Regions from separate parts of the Microbispora sp. H10670 genome, predicted to be linked through region 3. Evidence: riboswitches for the same ligand, from Rfam matches in the RefSeq annotation. Region 3 holds a riboswitch; each other region holds the start of a gene.
What was found. Region 3 has a riboswitch for cyclic di-AMP ahead of HHX33_RS31995 (NlpC/P60 family protein). Riboswitches for the same ligand answer to the same signal wherever they lie in the genome.

Region 1 (4,864 bases), on a different contig from region 3:
CCTCCAGCCAGTCCGGGCGGCCGAGGATCAGCCGCGGGGTCCACCACACGATCGGATCGGAGGGATGCTGGAGATAGACCACCCGCGACCCGTCCCAGGAGGCGGGCGCGGGCAGGTCCTCGGGCCCGTTGGCGAAGCGCACGGTCTCGCCGTCCCGGTAGACGGGCAGCACCTCCCGGCTGCCCGGGTCGCGGCCGTCCACGAACCGCCGCCACAGCGGGCTGCTGTCGGGCGGCCCGACGAAAAGCGCGCCGTCGGTGCGCTCGCGCAGGTCGCGGTCGTCGCGGAACGCCGACTCCGCGCCGAACGCCCCGAGGCTCTCCCCGAACACCAGCAGCCGGGGCCGGTGACCGGCGGGCAGCCGCGACCACCGGGCGTACACCTGGCCGAACAGCTCGCGCCCGGCCGCCGTGACGCGCTCGCGGTCCACCAGGAACGACAGCCAGCTCGGCAGGTAGGAGTACTGCATCGAGACCAGCGCGGTGTCCCCGCCGTACATGAACTCCAGGGCGGCGGCGGCCTGGGGGTCCACCCAGCCCGTGCCGGTCGTCGTGATCACGCACAGCACCGTCCGGCGGAACGCGCCGGTCCGGTCGAGCTCCCGTACGGCGAGGGCGGCCCGCTCACGGGCGGTCGCGGCGGAGTCGAGCCCCGCGTAGACCCGGACCGGCGGGAGCGCGGGCCGCCCGGTGAAACCGCTGAGTTCCCCGACGGTGGGGGCGCCGGCGACGAACGCCCGGCCCTCCAAACCGAGCGACGCGAAGGAGACCAGGGAGGAGGGGCCGCCCGAGACGGCGGCGGACCGGGGCCGCGAGGTGCCGGGCGCGGTCTCGCTGTTGATCGCCGCGAAGCTGTTGTCGGCCCCTCTGAGCAGGGCCTCGGTGAGGATCCCGTCGGTCAGCAGGACGGCCAGCACGCCGACGCCGAGCGTCGCGGCCAGCCGCGCCGCCGTGGCGGGGATCCACCTGCCGAGCACGCCTCCGAGCGCCCGTGCGGCGACGCGCAGCGCCCTGGCGGTGGCCAGCAGGAGCAGGAACACCGCCGCCGCGACGAACGGCACGCCGAGATAGCCGAGCCGTTCCGGCGGGCGCAGCCCCATCAGCGGGTAGATGGCCCTCTGGGCGCGTACGCCGAGGACCAGCGACGCGGCGCCCAGCCCGCAGCCGAACGTCGCGACCAGGCGGCGGACCCGCCGCCGTCCTGTACGGCGCCACCCCTCGCGCCATCCCGCGCACCGGGCCCCGGCATACCGCCGGACGACCGGGGCGGCGCTCCGGCGGGCCAGGGCGCCGGCGGTCACGCCGGCCAGGTATCCGGTCGCGGTCAGCACCCCCGCGATGATCCCCTGCAGCGGCCACGAGCGGGGCAGCAGCGACGGAGTGAGGGACAGGCAGAAGAAGATCGCGGCGAACAGGATCCCGGCCGTGTCCAGCGCTCCGCCGAGCCGTACCCGCCCCTCCCGCATCAGGCCCCCGATTCACCGCCTGTCCGCCGAACTCGCGGAGCAGGCAGGCTATCAAGTCACCGGCAGGTCACGGCCCCGCCCCCCGCGCGGCCTCATCCCCAGTGGTCGCCCCAGCCCCACAGGTTGGGCCCGAGCGCCGTGGCGGGGTCGTCGTGGTACACGCCGAACCTGCCGCGGAAGAACAGCATCGGCCGCTGCTCCGGATGGACGGGTTCGAGTTCGCGGACGAGGCCGATCACCACGTCGTGGTCTCCGGCCACGTGCACCTCCCGGACCTCGCCGTGGACGCGCAGCAGCACGTCCCGCAGGGCGGGCGTGCCCCAGCGGGACAGGTCCCAGGCGAGCCCGGCGAACTTGTCGCCGTTGCTCGATCCGAACCTGGCGCACACGTCGACCTGCTCCTCGCCGAGGACGTTGACGCAGAAGCGGCCGGACTTCCTGATCCGCGGCCAGGCGCGGCCCTTGTGGTCGGCGCAGAAGAGCACGAGCGGTGGTTCGAGGGACACCGACGCGAACGACTGGCAGGCGAACCCCACCGGATCGCCGTCGTCGAGACCCGTGACCACGGTCACGCCGGTCGCGAACATCCCGAGCGCGCGGCGGAACTCCGCGGGCGACGGCGGCGGCGCGTCTCCGGAGCCGGGGTCGCCGAGGCCGGGGCCGGCGGAAGCTGCGGTCATGGGTTCACCTCTCGCGTGCGGTCCGGTGGCTCCGGTGTGCCTTTGGTGCGGCTCTGGTCCGGTGACTCAGCGCTCAGGTCACGAACTTACAAACCCCCTCGGCGCCGCGCCGCACGGGATCCCGTCCAACGGGGCGGCCTGCATGACGAGTCTTCCCAGGTAAAAACAGGTTTTGTCAGGTTTACACCATTGTTGAGCTGTATGTACCTTTAGGTGCCACGGCATGGGTACCGGTGACATCCGCGTCGCCTCCGTTGCCGTGTCGTTGCCCGGACCGTGCGCTCTTCTGTGCGCGCGGCCGCCGAATCCGCGTTCCGCGGAGCCGGGGACCCACTTCTCGGGGTGAATCGGCGCGCAGGCCCCCAGATGCGCCCGTAGGGCACTTCCTGCCCGAACCCGTCAGCTAACCCGGTAGGCGGCATGGAAGCAAGGAGCTCAACCGCGTCATGCCCACCATCAGGTTCTCTCCCGCCGGGCGGCCCTCCGCCCGCCGCCTGCGCGCCGCCCTCGCCGCGGCGGCACTCGCGGTCACGGCCGGCACGGCCACCCTCACCGCCGCCACGCTAGCCGCCACCGCGGCCGCGCCCGCTCCCGCCTACGCGAACCCGCACACGTACGGCCAGGACGTCTCCGGCTACGAGGCCGACCACGACTGGATCAACAGCCGGGCGCAGTTCGGCTTCATCAAGGCGACCGAAGGCCTGGACTGGGTCGACTCGTCCTTCCCCCGGCACTGGCGGGAGCTGGACAAGAAGGGGATCGTCCGCGGCGTCTACCACTACGGCCACCCCTCCAACGACCCGATCGCCGAGGCCGACCACTTCCTCCGGGTGGTGAACGCGCAGCCGGGCAAGCCCGGCGACATCCTCGTGCTCGACCTGGAGACCGCCGACGGCCAGTCGGTGCAGCGCGTCAACGCCTGGGCCAGGAAATGGCTGGAGTACGTGACCGCCAAGACCGGCGTCCGGCCGATGTTCTACAGCGGCTGGAACTTCGCCGACAAGTACGGCCGCGGCCTGGGCGACTATCCGCTGTGGGTGGCCCACTACAGCCGGAACCCGGGCGACATCACCCCGCCGGCCGACTGGAAGAGCTGGGCGATCCACCAGTACACCGACTCGCCGATCGACCAGAACGTCTCCGCGCTGAGCCCTCTCGAGCTGCGCGCCCTCGGCCGCCACTGAGGCTCCGTGGTCCCGGGGCGGGCGCCGCCCGCCCCGGGACCATTCTCAGACCGCTTTCAGACCATCCCTGACCACATCAGACCACCGCGCCCGATCCGTCGCGGGCCACGGGCCGGCGACGCGGAGCGGCGGGCGCGGGCGGCGGCTGACCGGCGCGCCTCTCCAGCTCGATCGCCGCCGGCCCCGCCACGAACGACGACGACAGCGTGCCCGCCACGATGCCGATCAGCAGGGCGATCGCGAAGTCGCGCAGCGAGTCGCCGCCGAACACCGCCAGCGCCGCCAGGATGAACAGCGCGCCGAGCCCCGTGTTCACCGTACGCGGCACGGTCTGCAGGATCGCCGTGTTCACCACCCGCCCGAAGGGCGTCCCCCGCGACACCGGCCACAGCTCGCGGACCCGGTCGAAGAGCACGACCTTGTCGTTGACCGAGTACCCGATGATCGTCAGCATCGCGGCGAGGAAGACGCCGTCGATCGGCTTGCCCAGCCAGGCGAACGTGCCCACGACGACGGCCGCGTCCACGAACAGCGCCGCCACGGCCGCGGCGCCGAACGTCCACCGGAACCGGAACGCCAGGTAGGCGAGCTGCGCCGCGAGCGCGACGCCGAGCGCGATGAGCGCGTTGCGGCGCAGCTCCGCGCCCAGGCTCGGCCCGACGAGCTCGTCGCGCTGCTTGGTGACCTCCCCGACGCGCCGGTCCAGGGCCTCCTCGACGCGGACGACGTCGTCGGCGGTGATCTGCCCGGTCCGTACGGAGATCGCGTCGTCCGACCGCTGCACGACGGCCGTGGGGAACCCGGCGTCCGACACCGCCTGCCGGGCCGCGGCGACGTCGACCGGCCTGCTCGTGCCGAACTCCACGATCCGCCCGCCGGTGAACTCGACGCCGTAGTTCAGGCCGCGGGTGACCAGCCCCGCGCCCACCAGCACGAGCAGCCCGGCCGCGACGGCGAGCCAGCGCCGCCCCGCCCGCATCAGGTCGGGGTTCCGCCGGGTCAGCCAGGTCCTGACCCGGCCGATCGAGCCGAGGCCCGACACCCCCGGGCCGAACCTGCCGATCAGGGCGGCGGCGAGCACCCGGGTGATCAGCATGGCCGAGATCAGCGAGGCGAGCACGCCGATCGCCAGCGTCACGCCGAAGCCCTTCACCGGCCCCGACGCCAGCCAGAAAAGCAGCCCGGCGGCGAGCAGGGTGGTGATGTTGGAGTCGGCGACCGCGCTCCAGGCTTTCTTGAACCCCCGGTCCAGGGCGGCCTTGAGGCCCCGGCGGGGCGCCGCGCCGTACTCCTCCCTGGCCCGTTCGAAGACCAGCACGTTGGCGTCCACGGCCATGCCGATCGCCAGGACGAACCCGGCGAGGCCGGGCAGCGTGAGCGTGGCGCCCATCGCCACCAGTCCCGCGTACGAGATCAGGCCGTAGCAGGCCAGCGCGACCGCGGCCAGCAGGCCCACCAGGCGGTAGACGAGGCCGATGAACACCGCGGTGAGGATCACCCCGGCGACGCCCGCCTTGGCGCTCGCCGCGATCGCG
Region 2 (4,864 bases), on a different contig from region 3:
GCCGGCGTTCTGCAACGCGATGACTCCGGCGATGAAGCTGGTGATGACCAGCAGCTGCATGACACCGGTCATGGACGAGGAGACGAAGGAGGTGTTGAGGTTGAACACGACCTGCGAGGGGTCTCCGCTCAGCACGTCCAGCAGCCGGTTCGGGCCGATCGCCATGAGGATGGTGAACGCGGCGGCGATGTAGATGACGGTGAGGATGCCGATGGCCCAGAAGGTGGCCTTCCGCACGGCGTTGCCGGCGTCCTGGACCTCTTCGCTGTAGACGGCGGTCTGCTCGAAGCCGATGAACACCAGGAAGGTGACGAGGAAGGTGCCGCCCAGGACCGGCACCTGCCAGGAACCGGGGTCGAACGCGGACCAGGGGGTGCCTTCGGGCCCTCCCTGTACCCAGACCGCGATCGCGAAGACGGCCAGGACGCCGATCTCCAGGATCAGCAGGACCGCCGCGACGCGGGCGCCGAGGTTGATCTTCGCGTACGAGATCGCTGTGACCAGGAGGCCGATGACCGTCGCGCACAGCCCCCAGGGGACGCTCACCGACAGGTACGTCTTCAGGAAGATCGAGGCGAAGAAGCCGGACGCGGCCGCGAAGCCGATTTGCCCGAGGGTGTAGCCGGTCCAGGCGACCATCGCGGCTGCGGAACCGGCCGTCCGCCCGAGGCCCTTGTCGATGTAGGCGGAGAACGCGCCTGCGTCGGTGACGTGGCGGCTCATCGCGGTGAAGCCGACCGCGAAGATCGTGTAGGCGATTCCGGCGATCACGAACGCGGCGGGCAGCATCGTCCCGCCGACCAGGAATCCCAGCGGCAGGAAGCCGGCCGAGACGGTCAGCGGCGCGGCGGCCGCCACGACGAAGAAGACCAGGTGCCGGGCGCTGACCGCGTTGCGGCGTAGTTCGTGCTGGGGGGGATGGGTCATGTCCATGGTGCCTTCCTTGCGAGCCGTCTCGACGGCTCCGGGCTGAATCTGCGGAGGCGGCCTGCACCGGACCCGGTGGTCCGGCCCTCCCCCGAAGGCCGTGGAGGTCAGCGAGCCGAGACGCCGACGAAGATCTTGCAGGTGGGCTCGAGCGTGTGCCACCGGCCGTCGAATCCGGCCGGCATGAGGAACGCCGCACCCGGGCCGAACTCCACGCGCCCGCCGTCGGCGTCCTCGATCGCGACCCGGCCCGTCTGGATCACGCAGACCTCGTCGTAGGGCCAATGCCGAATCCGCACGGAGCCGGGTTCTCCCACCTAGGCGCCGGCGACCGAATGATCAATTGGCAGGCGGGCGCGATGCTCGACCTCGTCCCACCCCTCGCTGACCTCGTCGTAGTCGCCCGGAGACGGAACCACGGCGGTTCCGGTCCCTGGAACGAGGACCTGGATCTGTGTGATGGCCACGGCGGACCTCCTGCGGGCAGAACACCGGTTGGGCGGTAAAGCTATAGATTGATAGCTTGTGTTGGCAAGAGGGCGGTCCAGACTTGACGGAGGCGTGAACTCGGCCACCCGGTAGGTGACCCGGCAGGGAGAGGACGGACATGGCAGTACGCGGACCGGACGGCGTCACCCGTCAGCGAGCACTTATCGCGGCGTCCAAGCTCTTCGCCGTGCGCGGCTACCACGGGACCTCCACCCGCGACATCGCCAACGCCGTCGGAGTGCGGCAACCGACCATCTACCGGCACTTCGCCAGCAAGGCCGAGATCCTCGCCGAACTCCTCGACGCGGATCTGCTTCCCGCCCTCGAACGCCTCCGCACGGCCCTGGCCGCCGACGGGTCCCCCGCCGCGCGGCTGCACGCCTACCTGCAGGCCGACCTCTACGCCATCCTGGTCCTGCCCTACGACACCCGCGGCCTCTACAACGACGACGTCCTCGAACTCCCCGACTTCGCCGCCCAGGCCGCGAAACGGGACGAACTGCACCGCCTCACCGAGGAACTGATCGCCCAGGCCATCGACAGCGGGGAACTCCAGATCGTCGGCGGCCCGTACTTCGTGCGACGCGCCATCACCGGCCTGATTCTCGAGGCCATGCGCGACCGCGGCAGCGACCCCACTCCGGACCCCGACACCCTCCCCCGCGAAATCGCCGACTTCCTCCTGCGCGGTACCCTCGCCGACCCCACCCGCCTCCCGGACGTCCAGCAAGCAAGCGCGCTCCTGCTCGATCAGTGGAGTTCGGCCCTGACGACCACATGAGCCGCAGTTCCTGCCCGCCGTCGAGACTGGACTGATTTCGCCGGAGGCCTTGCGGTAACGCCGGTGGCCCGAGGCGAGCTGCCAGACTCAGCGGCGGCCGTCGCCGGCAGGCTGGTGATCTCAGCTGTTGCGGGGGACGGCCTCATCTAATCAGCGACACTGGCCTGTGGGAGTACTTTCGCGCCCCGTTCGACTCCCCGGCTCGAGGGCTCGGACGGCACCGACCTCAGCGCGGTCTGCACCGACCACGGCCCCGCGTGAGCCCACACTCGCCGGACCAGTGGCCCCAAGCTCGGGAGGTCTTACGCCTCTGCCTCCTGCACGCCACCGCCGTCGGGGAAGGCGGGCCGGTCGGGGATCTCGCAGAGCTGTCGCGGACCTTCGGCCGGCGTGGAGGAGGAGATGGAGATCTTCTTGTCCTTCACGGTAGGCCTTGCGGATCTGCCCGCCTGCGCCGTGGCAGATCTTGCGGGCGAGCCGGTGCCGGGACTCCTGGACGGTGAGCTGCTTGTTCAGCCTGCAGCGGTAGGTGTCGTCGATCGGGTCCAGGATGGACAGCAGGTGCAGGGTCTTGTCGATCCGGCCGGACTCGGCGAACGCCTGCCCGAGCGGGGTAGGCCGGCCGGATCGGCAGCCCCGACTCACCCCAGGTCAGCGAGGCGCGTTCGCTGTGAGCGAACAGAGGTGTGAGCAGAGGAGAAGAAGGGGAACGCGGCAACCCCGGTAGGACGGGCGAACCCGCCCTTTGCTCTCGCCGCCCCGGCGTCTCACCAGGCAAAACCCGACTTGTCATCACTTGACTGGTTTGGACGTGTCTATTACGTTTTGGGCAACTCGGGGCCCACTTGCTCATCTCAGTGGTCAAGAAAGCCCACCTCACACCGACGCGGCCGGCCGATCTCGGCCTGCCGTTCGGCCGCCTAATCCGCGCAAGCGGAGCCGGGGACCCAACCTCTTCCTGGGGTGAATCGGCGTACCTGCCGTAGGGCGACTTCCAGCCCGAACCCGTCAGCTAACCCGGTCGGCGGCATGGAAGCAAAGGGAGTCCGCCCATCATGCACGCCCTCACGACCTGTCTGCGCACGGCCCTCGCCGGCGGAGTCCTCGCCTCGGCCGTGGCGATCGCCCCGCCCGCCGCGCAGGCGGCGGACAACCCGGCGGCCGGCAAGGGCCCGGCCGCCGCGGCCGCGCCGTCCCTGACCGAGATCGCCGCCCGGCTGCCCAAGGTCGGCCCCCAGGACGTCATCAAGCTGGCCGCGAGCCAGGTCGGCATCAGCGAGGACGCCGACGGCGGCGGGACCAAGTTCCAGGAGTGGTACATGACCAGCCCGCGCGCCCGCGAGACCCTCGCGCGGGACGGCGGGGCGCTGGAAGAGTACGAGAACGCCCCCTGGTGCGACATGTTCGTCTCCTGGGTCGGCCAGCAGCTCGGCATCCAGCCGGTCATGGGTTCCGACGCCTACACCGTGGAGCACGCCCGCTGGTTCGCCGACCACGGCCGCTGGGGCCGTACGCCCAAGCCCGGGGCCGTGGTGTTCTTCAGCTGGAGCGGCAGTAAGAAGATCGACGACATCCAGCACGTCGGCTTCGTCGTCAGGGACAACGGCAACGGCACGATCCGCACCGTCGAGGGCAACACCGGCAACGGAGCCGTCGAGGCCCGTACCCGCCCCACCTGGCAGGTCGCCGGGTACGGCTACCCGGTCTACCCCGCCGAACTCGCATCCTGACGAGATCCCCGTAGGAATACTCGACCAAGAAGCCTCAGAGCCGCGGCGAACCCGGGCCCCTGTGACCGGGGTCTCGTGTTCACGACCGCGGCTCTCGGCTTGTGACCGGGTCAGTGATCAGCGGGTTCCCACCACGTCAGATTGGCGGCTGCCTGCGCCACCGGCTCGATGATCTCCCACGCCTCCGCGATCAGCCCGTCGTCGAGGCGCCAGACATCGACGACCACGATCCCCGGCCCGGCACCGGGCAGCCGGCGCCGCGAGCACATCACGACGCGATCACCATCGGCCAGCACATGCTGGATCTCGACCTGCATGCCGGCGAGCGGGACGAGCGCGGCGCGTACGGCGGCGAGCCATTCCGCCTTGGTTCTCGAAGTCGAGTCCGGCCTGTGATGGACGAAGTCGTCGCTCAGCAACGGCGCGAGCGCATCGACGTCGCCCGTCGCGACCAGTGCCGTCAGCGCCCGCTGGACGATGCTCTTGTTGTCTGTGGTCATGTTCTGCGTGGTCACGGGAATGCAGTGTCTCCGTCGATCGCGACGGTGTCGATGAACTCGCATTTCATGGCGCAGCGCGCCGCGATGCGTAGCATCGACGGTCGTGTACACGATCGGGGAACTGTTACGGCAGTGGCGGCATCGCCGGCGGATCAGCCAGCTCGATCTCGCGATCGCCGCCGACGTCTCAGCCCGTCACGTCAGCCTGGTGGAGACCGGCAAGTCCCACCCGAGCGCCGACATGATCCTCCGGCTCGCCGATCAGCTCGACGTGCCGTTGCGTGAGCGAAACCGGCTGTTGCTCGCCGCCGGCTTCGCGCCCCGCTACGCGAAGCGACCGCTCAACGGGGACGCGCTGCCGGCGGCCTGGGACGCGATCGCGCGGGTGCTGCGCGCCCACGAGCCGTACCCGGCGCTGGTCATCGATCGTGGATGGA
Region 3 (4,864 bases):
CCCGGTCCCACCCGGTCGATCACCCCTGCCACGTCCCAGCCCAGGGCGTAGGTGTCGAGCCGGGGCGTGAGTCCGTGGTCGGGAAGGGCGCCGGAGACCGTGAAGAGGTCGATCGGGTTGACGGCCGCCGCCTCCACCCGGATCCGCACCTGTCCCGGCCCCGGCTCGGGCTCGGGCACCTCGGCCACCCGTACGACTCCGTCCCGCCCCACCAGTGCTCTCATGTGTCCTCCTCTCCGTACGACAGGAGGCTATGAAGAGTTACTCTCTTTCGGTAAGTAGGCACCCCGAGGTGCGTAACGGAGGCGGAGGGAAGATCATGCCCACCCGGACGGCGGCCCAGCGGCGGGAGGAGGCGCGGCGGCGGTACGACGCGTACGTGGCGACCTGCCCGTCCCGGCAGTTGCTCGACGCGCTCAGCGACAAGTGGGTGAGTCTCGTGCTGACCGCGCTCGCCCGCGGGTCCCTCCGCTACAGCGAACTGGCGAGGACGATCGCCGGGGTGAGTCAGAAGATGCTCACGCAGACGTTGCGGACGATGGAACGCGACGGACTGGTCTCGCGTACGGTCACCCCGTCGGTGCCGGTACGTGTCGACTACCGGCTCACTCCCCTGGGCGAGAACCTGATGCCGCTACTGGAAGCGATCAAGAATTGGGCGGAGATCCACATGGAGGACGTGGAGGCCGCCAGGGATGCGTATGACCGGCGGCCCGCCGCCGCACCTTGACGGCCTTCAGCAAAGGCGTTTACCGTCCCTGGAGGGTGGGCCGACGAATCATCGTCGTGGGGAGGGCGGACGATGGGTTATCCGGAGGTCGTCTACCGGGGTGAGGATCTCGCCTCGGACCTTGAGCGTGCCGGTCTCACCGAGGAGGACCTACTGCTGCTCGCCGAGCTGGCGAAGGGCGTCACCGCCGACCGGGTGGGCCGCAGCCTCGACGTCAGCGGCCGTACGGTGCGGCGGCGGCTGCGCTGCATCTGCGACCGGATCGGCGTGGCGACCGCTATCGAGGCCGTCGCCTGGGCCGCCCGCCGCCGTCTCATCTGAGCACGTCCCGAACTCGTCCGGCCGCGCACGCGGGCGCGGCCGGTGAACGGTGGTCGTGCACCTCGATCATGCGTGTGATCAGTCGGCGACGCGCACGCCGCCCGCGAACGGCCGTCCGGCGATCTTCGCGATGTGGATGACGTCACCGGTGCGCGGCGCGTGGACCATGTAGCCGCCGCCGATGTAGAGGCCCACATGGTGCAGGTCGGAGTAGAAGAACACGAGGTCGCCGGGGCGGAGCTGGTCGCGGGAGATGTGCGTGCCGGCCGTCCACTGGTCGCCCGTGTAGTGGGGCAGGCTGATGCCGACGGACTGGTAGGCGGCCATCACCAGGCCGGAGCAGTCGAACGAGCGCGGCCCTTCCGCGCCCCAGACGTACGGCTTGAGCTGCTGCGCGAGGGCCCAGCGCGCCGCCTGGGCGGCCTTGCCGCCCCCCACGATGGGGAACGACATCTTCCTGCGCGTCTCGGTGCCGACCTCTCGCGAGACCTGCCGGTAGAGGCTGCTCTCGGTCTTCTTGATCAGCTTCGTGATCTTGTCGCGCCGCGTGTCGAGGCCGTCCAGCAGCTTCCTGACCTCGCTCTGGCGGGCGGCGGCGCTGGACTTGGCCCGCGCGGCGGCGTCCATCGCCTTGCTGACCTCCGCGACCTCCTGGCTCTGCTGTAACTCCAGCGCGTACGTCGTGGAGGCCTGGTCGAGGTACTGCCGCGGGTCCGTGGACTTCACGAGCACCAGGGCGTTGCCGAGCCCGTTGGTCATGTAGGAGTGCTGGGCGAGGGCGCTCGCCCTCTGCCGGCGGGTCTCCAGTTCGGCCTCGCTCTTGGCGAGGTTCTTCTTGGCGAGATCGGCGGACCGCTCGGCCGCCTTCAGACGCACCCGCTCGCCGTTGTACTGCTCGGTGAGTGTCTCGATTTCGCTGTAGAGGTCCTCCACCTCCGCGGCGAGCTCCTTGAGGCTCGGCTTCGGGTCGGCGGTCGCGCGGACCACCGGAGCGCCGAATGTGACCGCGGCGAGCGCGACTCCGACGAAGGTGAACCGCCGGATGGCACCTGGACCGGCCGGGCCGGATCCGGGCCGTCGGCGACGGGCGTGCCTGCCCGCCTGCCGTCCTCCACGCATGCGCAACCGAGCTCCTCTCCCATAGGTGCCCCCGCACCGGCCGGCGTCGTCGTGACGGGTCGTGCGGCTGGGCACTGCCGAGCGCCTGCCGGGTTAGCTGACGGGTTCGGGCCGGAGCAGCCCTACCTTGCGGATTCACCCCTGGACGATCTGAACCTGAACCGATCCTGATCCCATGGATTGGGTCCCCGGCTCCTCTCCGCACCCGGCCCCCGACAGGGTTCGGGCACCGGCGCTTCGAGGATTCGGCGCCCGATCGTCGAGATCGCTCACGACGATCGGCATCGTCGCTGGACGATAGTGCACCCTGAGTTGTTGCTCAACCAGAACTCGCAAACCCGTCTACGTTTGACAACCAAATGATCACGCTAGGGTCACGAGTTGATCAGTGATACCGGCTGGTCTACCTGGGTTTGTGGTGCTTTGGTGACATCTGAGGTGCTGGTCGGAAGCAGAGAAAATCGATGCGCGGCCAGACGTGCGTCACGGGGTCCGATCCGGCGTCGATCCGTATTCCGGTGGCTACAGAACGTCAGGCGCGATGTCGGACGGACCGTTTGGGGTTGACCGTAAATCGGAGCCGCCTACGCCGATCCGCGCGCGACAGGCGAGGGGGACGGCGGGAGGGGCACTAGGCTGGCCGTTCATGGAGCAGGTCGCCGCACAGACACCGAGCGGATCCGGCGCCAGGGGCGTTATGGTGCGCCGGGCCAGGACCCCGGACGTCAGGGCGATCCGCCGCCTCGTCGACGCGTACTCGGGCGTCGGGCCGCGCCTGCTGAAGAAGAGCACGGTCACGCTGTACGAGGACGTCCAGGAGTTCTGGGTCGCGGAGATCGGCGGAGAGGTCGTCGGCTGCGGCGCGCTGCACGTGCTCTGGGAGGACCTGGCCGAGATCAGGACCGTCGCGGTGGATCCGGCGGTGCGCGGTGGAGGCGTCGGCTACCGGATCGTCGCCTCGCTCATCGACGCCGCGCGCGGCCTCGGCGTACGCAGGGTCTTCTGCCTCACGTTCGCCGTGGAGTTCTTCGCGCGCCATGGTTTCACCGAGATTCAGGGCACCCCCGTGTCGCCCGAGGTGTACGCGGAACTCCTCGCGTCGTACGACGAAGGAGTCGCCGAGTTCCTCGACCTGGAGCATGTCAAGCCGAACACACTGGGGAACACGCGAATGCTGCTGCATCTCGATCGCCATTGAGTCATAATGCCGACATTGGTGGCTGATCTTGACGGTCATGGTCAGTCGCTGCAAAGGTGACTGTTGATACGCGTGTCGCTACTTTTGGCGGTATCAGCGTGTGCTACTGAGATGCGGCGCATGCGTCTTCGAAACGAGGTGACACGGTGAGCACCGGACAGCCGCCGTACCCCCAGGACGAGTCGGACGGGACGCCACCGCCGCCTTCGAACCACGGGTACAACCCGGACAGACCTTCCCAGGACTACGACCCCGAGGCCACGGTCGTCGGCTATCGGGCACAGCAGACGGGCCCGCAGCAGACTCCCGGCCAGGACTCAGGCCAGGGCGGATACGGTCAGCAGCAGTACGGCCAGCCTTCACAGGGCGGGTACGGCCAGCAGGGTTATGGCCAGGACACCGGCCAGCAGGGCTATGGCCAGCAGTACGGTCAGCAGACCCCGCAGCAGGGCTATGGTCAGCAGCAGCAGTACGGCCAGTCTTCGCAGGGCGGGTACGGCCAGCAGGGTTATGGCCAGGACACCGGCCCGCAGGGGTACGGCCAGCAGGCTTCACAGCAGGGCTACGGCCAGCAGCAGTACGGCCAGTCCTCCCAGGGCGGTTATGGCCAGCAGGGTTATGGCCAGGAGACGGGCCCGCAGGGCTATGGCCAGCAGTACGGCCAGCAGGCCCCGCAGCAGGCGTCGCAGCAGGGCTACGGCCAGCAGTACGGTCAGCAGGCGTCGCAGCAGGGCTACGGCCAGCAGCAGTACGGCCAGTCCTCCCAGGGCGGGTACGGCCAGCAACAGGGTTACGGCGAGCAGCAGGGCCAGCCGACGGGCGGCTACGGCCAGCAGTCGCAGGGGGGCTACCAGCAGTACGGCCAGCAGACCGGCCCGCAGGCATCCGGCTCGCAGGCGTACGGCCAGCAGGGCTACGAGCAGCAGGGTTACGGCCAGCAGGCTCCGCAGCAGGGCTATGGTCAGCAGCAGTACGGCCAGCAGCAGTACGGCCAGCCCGGCTACGGCGGCGGGCAGGCCACGCCGGGGTACGGCCAGCCCGCCTACGGGCAGTCGTACGCGCCGCAGGGGGCGATCCCGCCCGGCGCGCCGGCCCCGCTGGCGGAGTGGTGGCAGCGCCTCGTCGCCCGGCTGATCGACGGTGTCGTCGTCGGGATCCCCTACATGATCCTCAGCGCCGTCATCGGGGGCTTGGTGTTCACCGCCGCCAGCATCGACCCGACGACCGGCGTCACGACCCTGGAGAGCGGGGCCTTCCTGGCCGCGCTGCTCGTCGCCGTGCTGGGGGGCGTCGTGATGGCCGTCTACGAGTTCTTCATGCTGCGCTCACGCGGGCAGACCCTCGGCAAGATGGCGATGGGCATCAAGGTCGTCCCGGTCGGCGGAACGCTGACCGCGGCGGGGCTGCCCCAGGACGCGGCGATGAAGCGCGCCGGAGTGCTCTTCGCCTTCCAGTTCCTGTCGTGGATTCCCTTCATCAAGTACCTCGCGAACCTG
Region 4 (4,864 bases), on a different contig from region 3:
GCCCAAGGGATCGCCCTTTTCCTGGATTCCCATCCCGAGTGCCGGCGAGACGGGGGGGGTATGCGCGGGCCCATGAGTGACAAGCGCGAATCCGAGGAACCGAAGGTCGGCGACGAGGTGACCTGGAAGAGCCACGGCGGGACCGCCGAAGGCAAGGTCGAGAAGAAGATCACCGAACGGACCGAGGAGGCCGGCCGCACCGTGGCCGCGTCTCCGGAGGAACCGCAGTACAAGGTGCGCAGTGAGAAGAGCGGCGGCTCGGCGGTGCACAAGCCCTCGGCTCTGCACCCGAAGAAGTGACGCCCGGAGAAACGAGCACGGAGAAACGAGTTCGGGGAAGTGACGCCTGGAGAAGTGACGCCGCCGGGGGTCCTGCGCCGGGCGGGCCGGAGGCCGCGCCCGGCGCGTCACGCACCCGCTCTAACTGAGCGTCTTCTTCCAGTGGAAGCCGCCGGGCAGGTTCACCGTGAGGGTGCGACGCCCGTCCGCCGTCTTGGTCACGCGGAAGGCGCGGCCGCCGTAGCTGTGGCCCACGCCGCCGCGCGACAGGTTGAGTCTGAAAGGCCCCATCTTGATTGACTTACGGTAGCTCCAGCCCATCGTTTCCCTCCGTGTTTTCCGTGCCCCCGCGACTACCCACAGAAGCGATCAGCACACGCGCTCGCACAGAGGTGCATGTCGGGACGCACCGCCACCGTCCTCGCCGTACAACTCCTGGTCACAGGGTGGGAACCTTTGTCCGGTGCAATGACGAGACGGCGGCTGGGACCGTGTAAAAACGATGCCTATGGCTAAGGATGGGGACGAGGAGCCGATCGCGGACGACCTGGAGGCCGTCACGTCCGCCGTGCTCACCGCGTCGCGGGTGCTCGTCGCGATCTCCGCACGCTCCCTCGCCTCCGCGGAGGACAGAGTCACACTGCCGCAGTTCCGGATGCTGCTGGTGGTCGGGCTGGGAGAGACCAAACTGGTCACGCTGGCCGAGAGACTCGGCGTGAATCCCTCGACCGCGATGCGGATGGCGGACCGCCTCGCCGCCGCCGGGCTGCTGAAGCGCGAGGTGAACCCGCAGAACCGGCGGGAGACGCTGCTGCGGCTGACCGACGTCGGCTCGCGCATCGTGGACGAGGTCACGGCCCGGCGCAAGGCGGAGATCGCGGCGATACTCGCCCGGATGCCCGCTCCCCGGCGTCAGGCTCTGATCACCGCCATGCGCGAGTTCACCGACGCGGCCGGCGAACCGCCCACGACCGTCTCGTTCCCGCTCGGCTGGCCCGATCCGTCCTCCTGAGCCGGCGCCCGCACGGACCTGGTGATCCGGTACGCCCGCCGGAAGCCGGCCAGGTTCGCGGCGGCGGCGCACTCGCCGGGCACGCGGTCGTCATGCGGACTCAGCATCCGGAGGCGGCGCACTCCCCCGGGATGAGGCCGCCGGAGCCACCGGCCGTCGAGGGCGTGTCGTCGCCTCCGCCGGAGCCGGTGCCCGCGCCGCCCTTCGTGCCGCCGCCCGCCTTTCCGGCCGGCCCGGTCTTCGCCTGGCCCGTGCCTCCGGGCGCCTGACCGGTGGACCCACCGGCGCCGGAGCCGGTGCCCGTGCCGTCTCCGGCGGGCGCCTGCGCGGAGCCTCCGTCCGCACCGCCGTCCGCGCCACCACCCTCGGCGTCGCCCGCCGAGCCGTCATCCGAGCCGTCATCCGTGCCGTCCTCGGCACCGGTCCCGGAGTCCGGTCCCGCCTCGGCGGGATCACCGGCGCCGTTCTCCTGCGCCGGCGCCGTCTGCTGCCCGGCACCGCCCGCGGAGGGGCCCGGGTCCGTGGCGCCGCGCAACGCGAAGCCCGCGCCCGCCGCCGCGAGTACGGCGACCAGGATCACGGCGACGATGACGAGGGGCTTCCTGCTCTTCGCGCCGGACGGCTCGTCGCTGGAGAGGATCTCCTGACGAAACTGATCATCCTGGCTCGTCTGTGAGGGGACGCGCCCGTACATGTGAGACAACTCCCAGCGGTCGTATCGGGGGAAGGCTCCACGGCTTCCGCGGGTGGCTGCCCACCCTAGCCGCGCGAGTCACCGAATTTCACAGACATCCGCAAACGATCTCAAACTCCCAGAGTGTTCCCAGGCGCCTCTCCGGCCGGTCAGCCGGGGAGGTGGAACGGCTCCTGCGCCGCGGCGGGGCCGGACACCCCGGCTCCCACGACCTCCTGGCCGCGCCGCTCGCCGCCGTACCCCTCCCGCCGCGGGCCACCCCTGCGGTGCCGTCCGCCGGACGTCGCCGCCGCGGCTGCCCTGAAGCGCAGACCGGTCACCGCGGTCGACACGAGCGCGAACAGCAGACCGGCCGGCAGGACGGCGTCGCTCGGCGAGAAGGCCGTGCCCGGCGGCTGCCCGTGACCCGCGGCCATGCTCCGCGTGGCCGACGCCGCCCCCTGGACCACCGCCCCCTGGACCGCCGCGTCCGCCGCCACGGGCTGCACGGTGACGGTCACCTTCGGGATCACCTTGACCTTGCGCGGCAGGCCGTACCCGACGATCTTGCTGGAGTCGCGCACCTTGCGCTTGAGCCAGACGCCGTCGACGTTGCCCTCGATCGTGTGGACCTTGCCGCCGACGACCTTCTCGACGATGCCGACGTGGTCGATGTCCTTGATGCGCTTCGACCCCGACCAGTCGAAGAAGACCACGGCACCGGGTTCCGGCTTGCGGCTCCAGGCGCCCTGCTGCTCGAACCACTTGGCGTGCCGGGTGGTCAGCGCGAACTCGCCGACGTGGTCCTGCACGCCCGCCCGGCTGGCCGCCCACGAGACGAACATGTCGCACCAGGGAGCCGCCTTGAAGTCGGAGTCCATGGCGATGTTGTCGGCGTACCACTCGCCGAACTTGGTCGGCTTCCCGGGCCGTTCCCGGTAGCCGAGCTCCGGGCGTACGGCGTCGAGCAACTGCTGTGCTATCGGATCGGTAGAAATCGAAGGCTCCTATGGCGCGCGTCAGAACATGACGAACCCGCCGCCGGGCACGACGGCATGCGGGCATGACCGTCACACCGACCGTCACGCCGGCGGACGCACCGGCGGACACGGCCGCGGCGGTCCCCGGGCGGGCGGGGTCGGACGGGATTCAGAAACGGGAGATGTGGCAGCCCGTCACGGGCGCGCCGTCACCCCGGAAGCCTGGAGACGTTCCAGGGCGGGCATGTGGTCCGGCGACGGAGGCCGGACCGGGTGGGCAGGTGGAGCGGACACTCCACGCGCTCTCCTCTCCTTGGCCGCCTACCGGGTTAGCTGACGGGTTCGGGCCAGGAGTAGCCCTACCGGATGGTCCGGATTCACCCCAGAAGAGACGTGGGTCCCCGGTTCCCGGGTTCGATGACATCCGGGATTCGGCGGTCGCCGGTCGTCCTCGGGTTGAGGACCACGCACCGGCGTACTGACCGGAAGCATAGTAGATCACGAGTAGGACACGACCGAAAAACCGGCAAACAGGTCCATTTCTGCACCTTCTGCACCATGCTTCCGCAGGTCCTCGCACTGACGGCACCTAATCGTGATATGCGCCACATCGTCCGGTACGGGCCCGTCTGGCACTCGGACTCCCATAAGCACGATGGCGGGGCGTGAGCGGGCTCGGGCCCTCTCACGCCCCGTCGATCCGGCCGGCCCCGCCGCGTCGGACCGCTGGCGTGGACCGCAGGCGGCGGGCTGCCGCGCCGGCTACCACTCACCGCCGGGTGCGCCGACTCCTCTCCGCCGGCCGTGCTCGTGCTGCCGGTAGTTGGCCGCGAACGCGAGCGCGCCGAGGCCGAACAGGAAGATCACCGCTCCGGTGACCACGTTGTTCCAGATGGTCGCGGTGGTCGCCGGCTGGCCTCTGATCACCCACGGCGCGATGATCGCCCAGACGCCGAGCACCGGTGTCACCCAGCTCACGCCGTACGTCCGGCCGAACGCGGAGGCGCAGCTCAGCGCGAGCGCCGTGACGACCAGCCCGACGATCAGGTTGTTGACCGTCAGGCCGCCGAACCCGGTGAATCCCACGATCCACGGCGAGATGGCGAGGTAGAGGCCGGCGAGGAGCGTCACCGCGTCCATGACCTGCGCCGGGGCGGTCGATCCCGCCCGGTCGTACGTCTGGCGCAGCTTCGTGACGTCCGGGCGTCGAGCCAGACCTGGTTGCACCATGATGTGTCACCTCTTCTCCCAGGTGGCCGGGGGCCCGAGACCCCTCTCTTGCATCATGCAACCGGGGACGGCGCGGAGGGGAGACCGCGAGACGCGCGGATTGCAGATGAAGTACATCTGTCAGGCAGATGGCGCCGGCGCCGTCAGGGCCTCCGCCGTGTTGACGATCGAGACGTGGCTGTAGGCCTGGGGGAAGTTGCCCACCTGGCGGCGGAGGCCGGGGTCGTACTCCTCCGCCAGCAGGCCGACGTCGTTGCGCAGGGACAGCAGCCGCTCGAACAGCGCCCGCGCCCGCCTGCGCCGGCCCAGCAGGGCGAGCGCGTGCGCGAGCCAGAAGGAGCAGGGGACGAAGACCCCCTCCCCGCCCGGCAGCCGGTCCACCCCGTCGGCCTCCGGCCGGTAGCGCAGCACGAATCCGTCCTCCGTGAGCTCTCGGCACACGGCGTCGACGGTTCCCGCCAGGCGGGGGTCGTCCAGCGGCAGGAAGCCGAGCCGGGGGATCAGCAGCAGCGCGGCGTCCAGCCCTCTGGAGCCGTAGAACTGGGTGAAGGTGTTGCGGCCGGGGTCGTACCCGTGGGCGCACACGTCCTGGTGGATCTCCTCCCGCAGGGCGCGCCAGCGGCCCACCGGACCGTCGAGCCCCTGCCGCTCCACCGAGGCGACCATCCGGTCCGCGGCCACCCACGCGAG

Region 1: another riboswitch for cyclic di-AMP. It lies ahead of HHX33_RS05400 (glycoside hydrolase family 25 protein); the one in region 3 lies ahead of HHX33_RS31995 (NlpC/P60 family protein).
Region 2: another riboswitch for cyclic di-AMP. It lies ahead of HHX33_RS03775 (CHAP domain-containing protein); the one in region 3 lies ahead of HHX33_RS31995 (NlpC/P60 family protein).
Region 4: another riboswitch for cyclic di-AMP. It lies ahead of HHX33_RS36495 (CHAP domain-containing protein); the one in region 3 lies ahead of HHX33_RS31995 (NlpC/P60 family protein).

What each region holds. Positions count from the first base shown of each region.
Region 1 is NZ_JABBWW010000002.1:372,601-377,464, reverse strand. It holds gene HHX33_RS05410 (alpha/beta hydrolase) at 1-1,465, opposite strand, end outside; gene HHX33_RS05405 (flavin reductase family protein) at 1,558-2,145, opposite strand; cyclic di-AMP (ydaO/yuaA leader) riboswitch at 2,435-2,578, shown strand; gene HHX33_RS05400 (glycoside hydrolase family 25 protein) at 2,592-3,329, shown strand; gene secD (protein translocase subunit SecD) at 3,406-4,864, opposite strand, start outside.
Region 2 is NZ_JABBWW010000002.1:27,727-32,590, forward strand. It holds gene HHX33_RS03755 (APC family permease) at 1-927, opposite strand, end outside; gene HHX33_RS34865 (cupin domain-containing protein) at 1,035-1,226, opposite strand; gene HHX33_RS34870 (hypothetical protein) at 1,245-1,394, opposite strand; gene HHX33_RS03765 (TetR/AcrR family transcriptional regulator) at 1,535-2,197, shown strand; gene HHX33_RS35555 (hypothetical protein) at 2,500-2,622, opposite strand; partial or broken gene HHX33_RS03770 (Tn3 family transposase) at 2,585-2,824, opposite strand; cyclic di-AMP (ydaO/yuaA leader) riboswitch at 3,105-3,239, shown strand; gene HHX33_RS03775 (CHAP domain-containing protein) at 3,253-3,927, shown strand; gene HHX33_RS03780 (nuclear transport factor 2 family protein) at 4,038-4,442, opposite strand; gene HHX33_RS03785 (helix-turn-helix domain-containing protein) at 4,531-4,864, shown strand, end outside.
Region 3 is NZ_JABBWW010000038.1:2,609-7,472, reverse strand. It holds gene HHX33_RS32010 (NADP-dependent oxidoreductase) at 1-224, opposite strand, end outside; gene HHX33_RS32005 (winged helix-turn-helix transcriptional regulator) at 320-730, shown strand; gene HHX33_RS32000 (LuxR C-terminal-related transcriptional regulator) at 803-1,051, shown strand; gene HHX33_RS31995 (NlpC/P60 family protein) at 1,130-2,170, opposite strand; cyclic di-AMP (ydaO/yuaA leader) riboswitch at 2,238-2,391, opposite strand; gene HHX33_RS31990 (amino-acid N-acetyltransferase) at 2,817-3,368, shown strand; gene HHX33_RS37535 (RDD family protein) at 3,515-4,864, shown strand, end outside.
Region 4 is NZ_JABBWW010000021.1:111,386-116,249, forward strand. It holds gene HHX33_RS25995 (DUF2945 domain-containing protein) at 73-300, shown strand; gene HHX33_RS26000 (DUF4236 domain-containing protein) at 421-600, opposite strand; gene HHX33_RS26005 (MarR family winged helix-turn-helix transcriptional regulator) at 788-1,291, shown strand; gene HHX33_RS26010 (hypothetical protein) at 1,392-1,985, opposite strand; gene HHX33_RS36495 (CHAP domain-containing protein) at 2,135-2,935, opposite strand; cyclic di-AMP (ydaO/yuaA leader) riboswitch at 3,247-3,391, opposite strand; gene HHX33_RS26020 (SPW repeat protein) at 3,707-4,174, opposite strand; gene HHX33_RS26025 (glycoside hydrolase family 15 protein) at 4,295-4,864, opposite strand, start outside.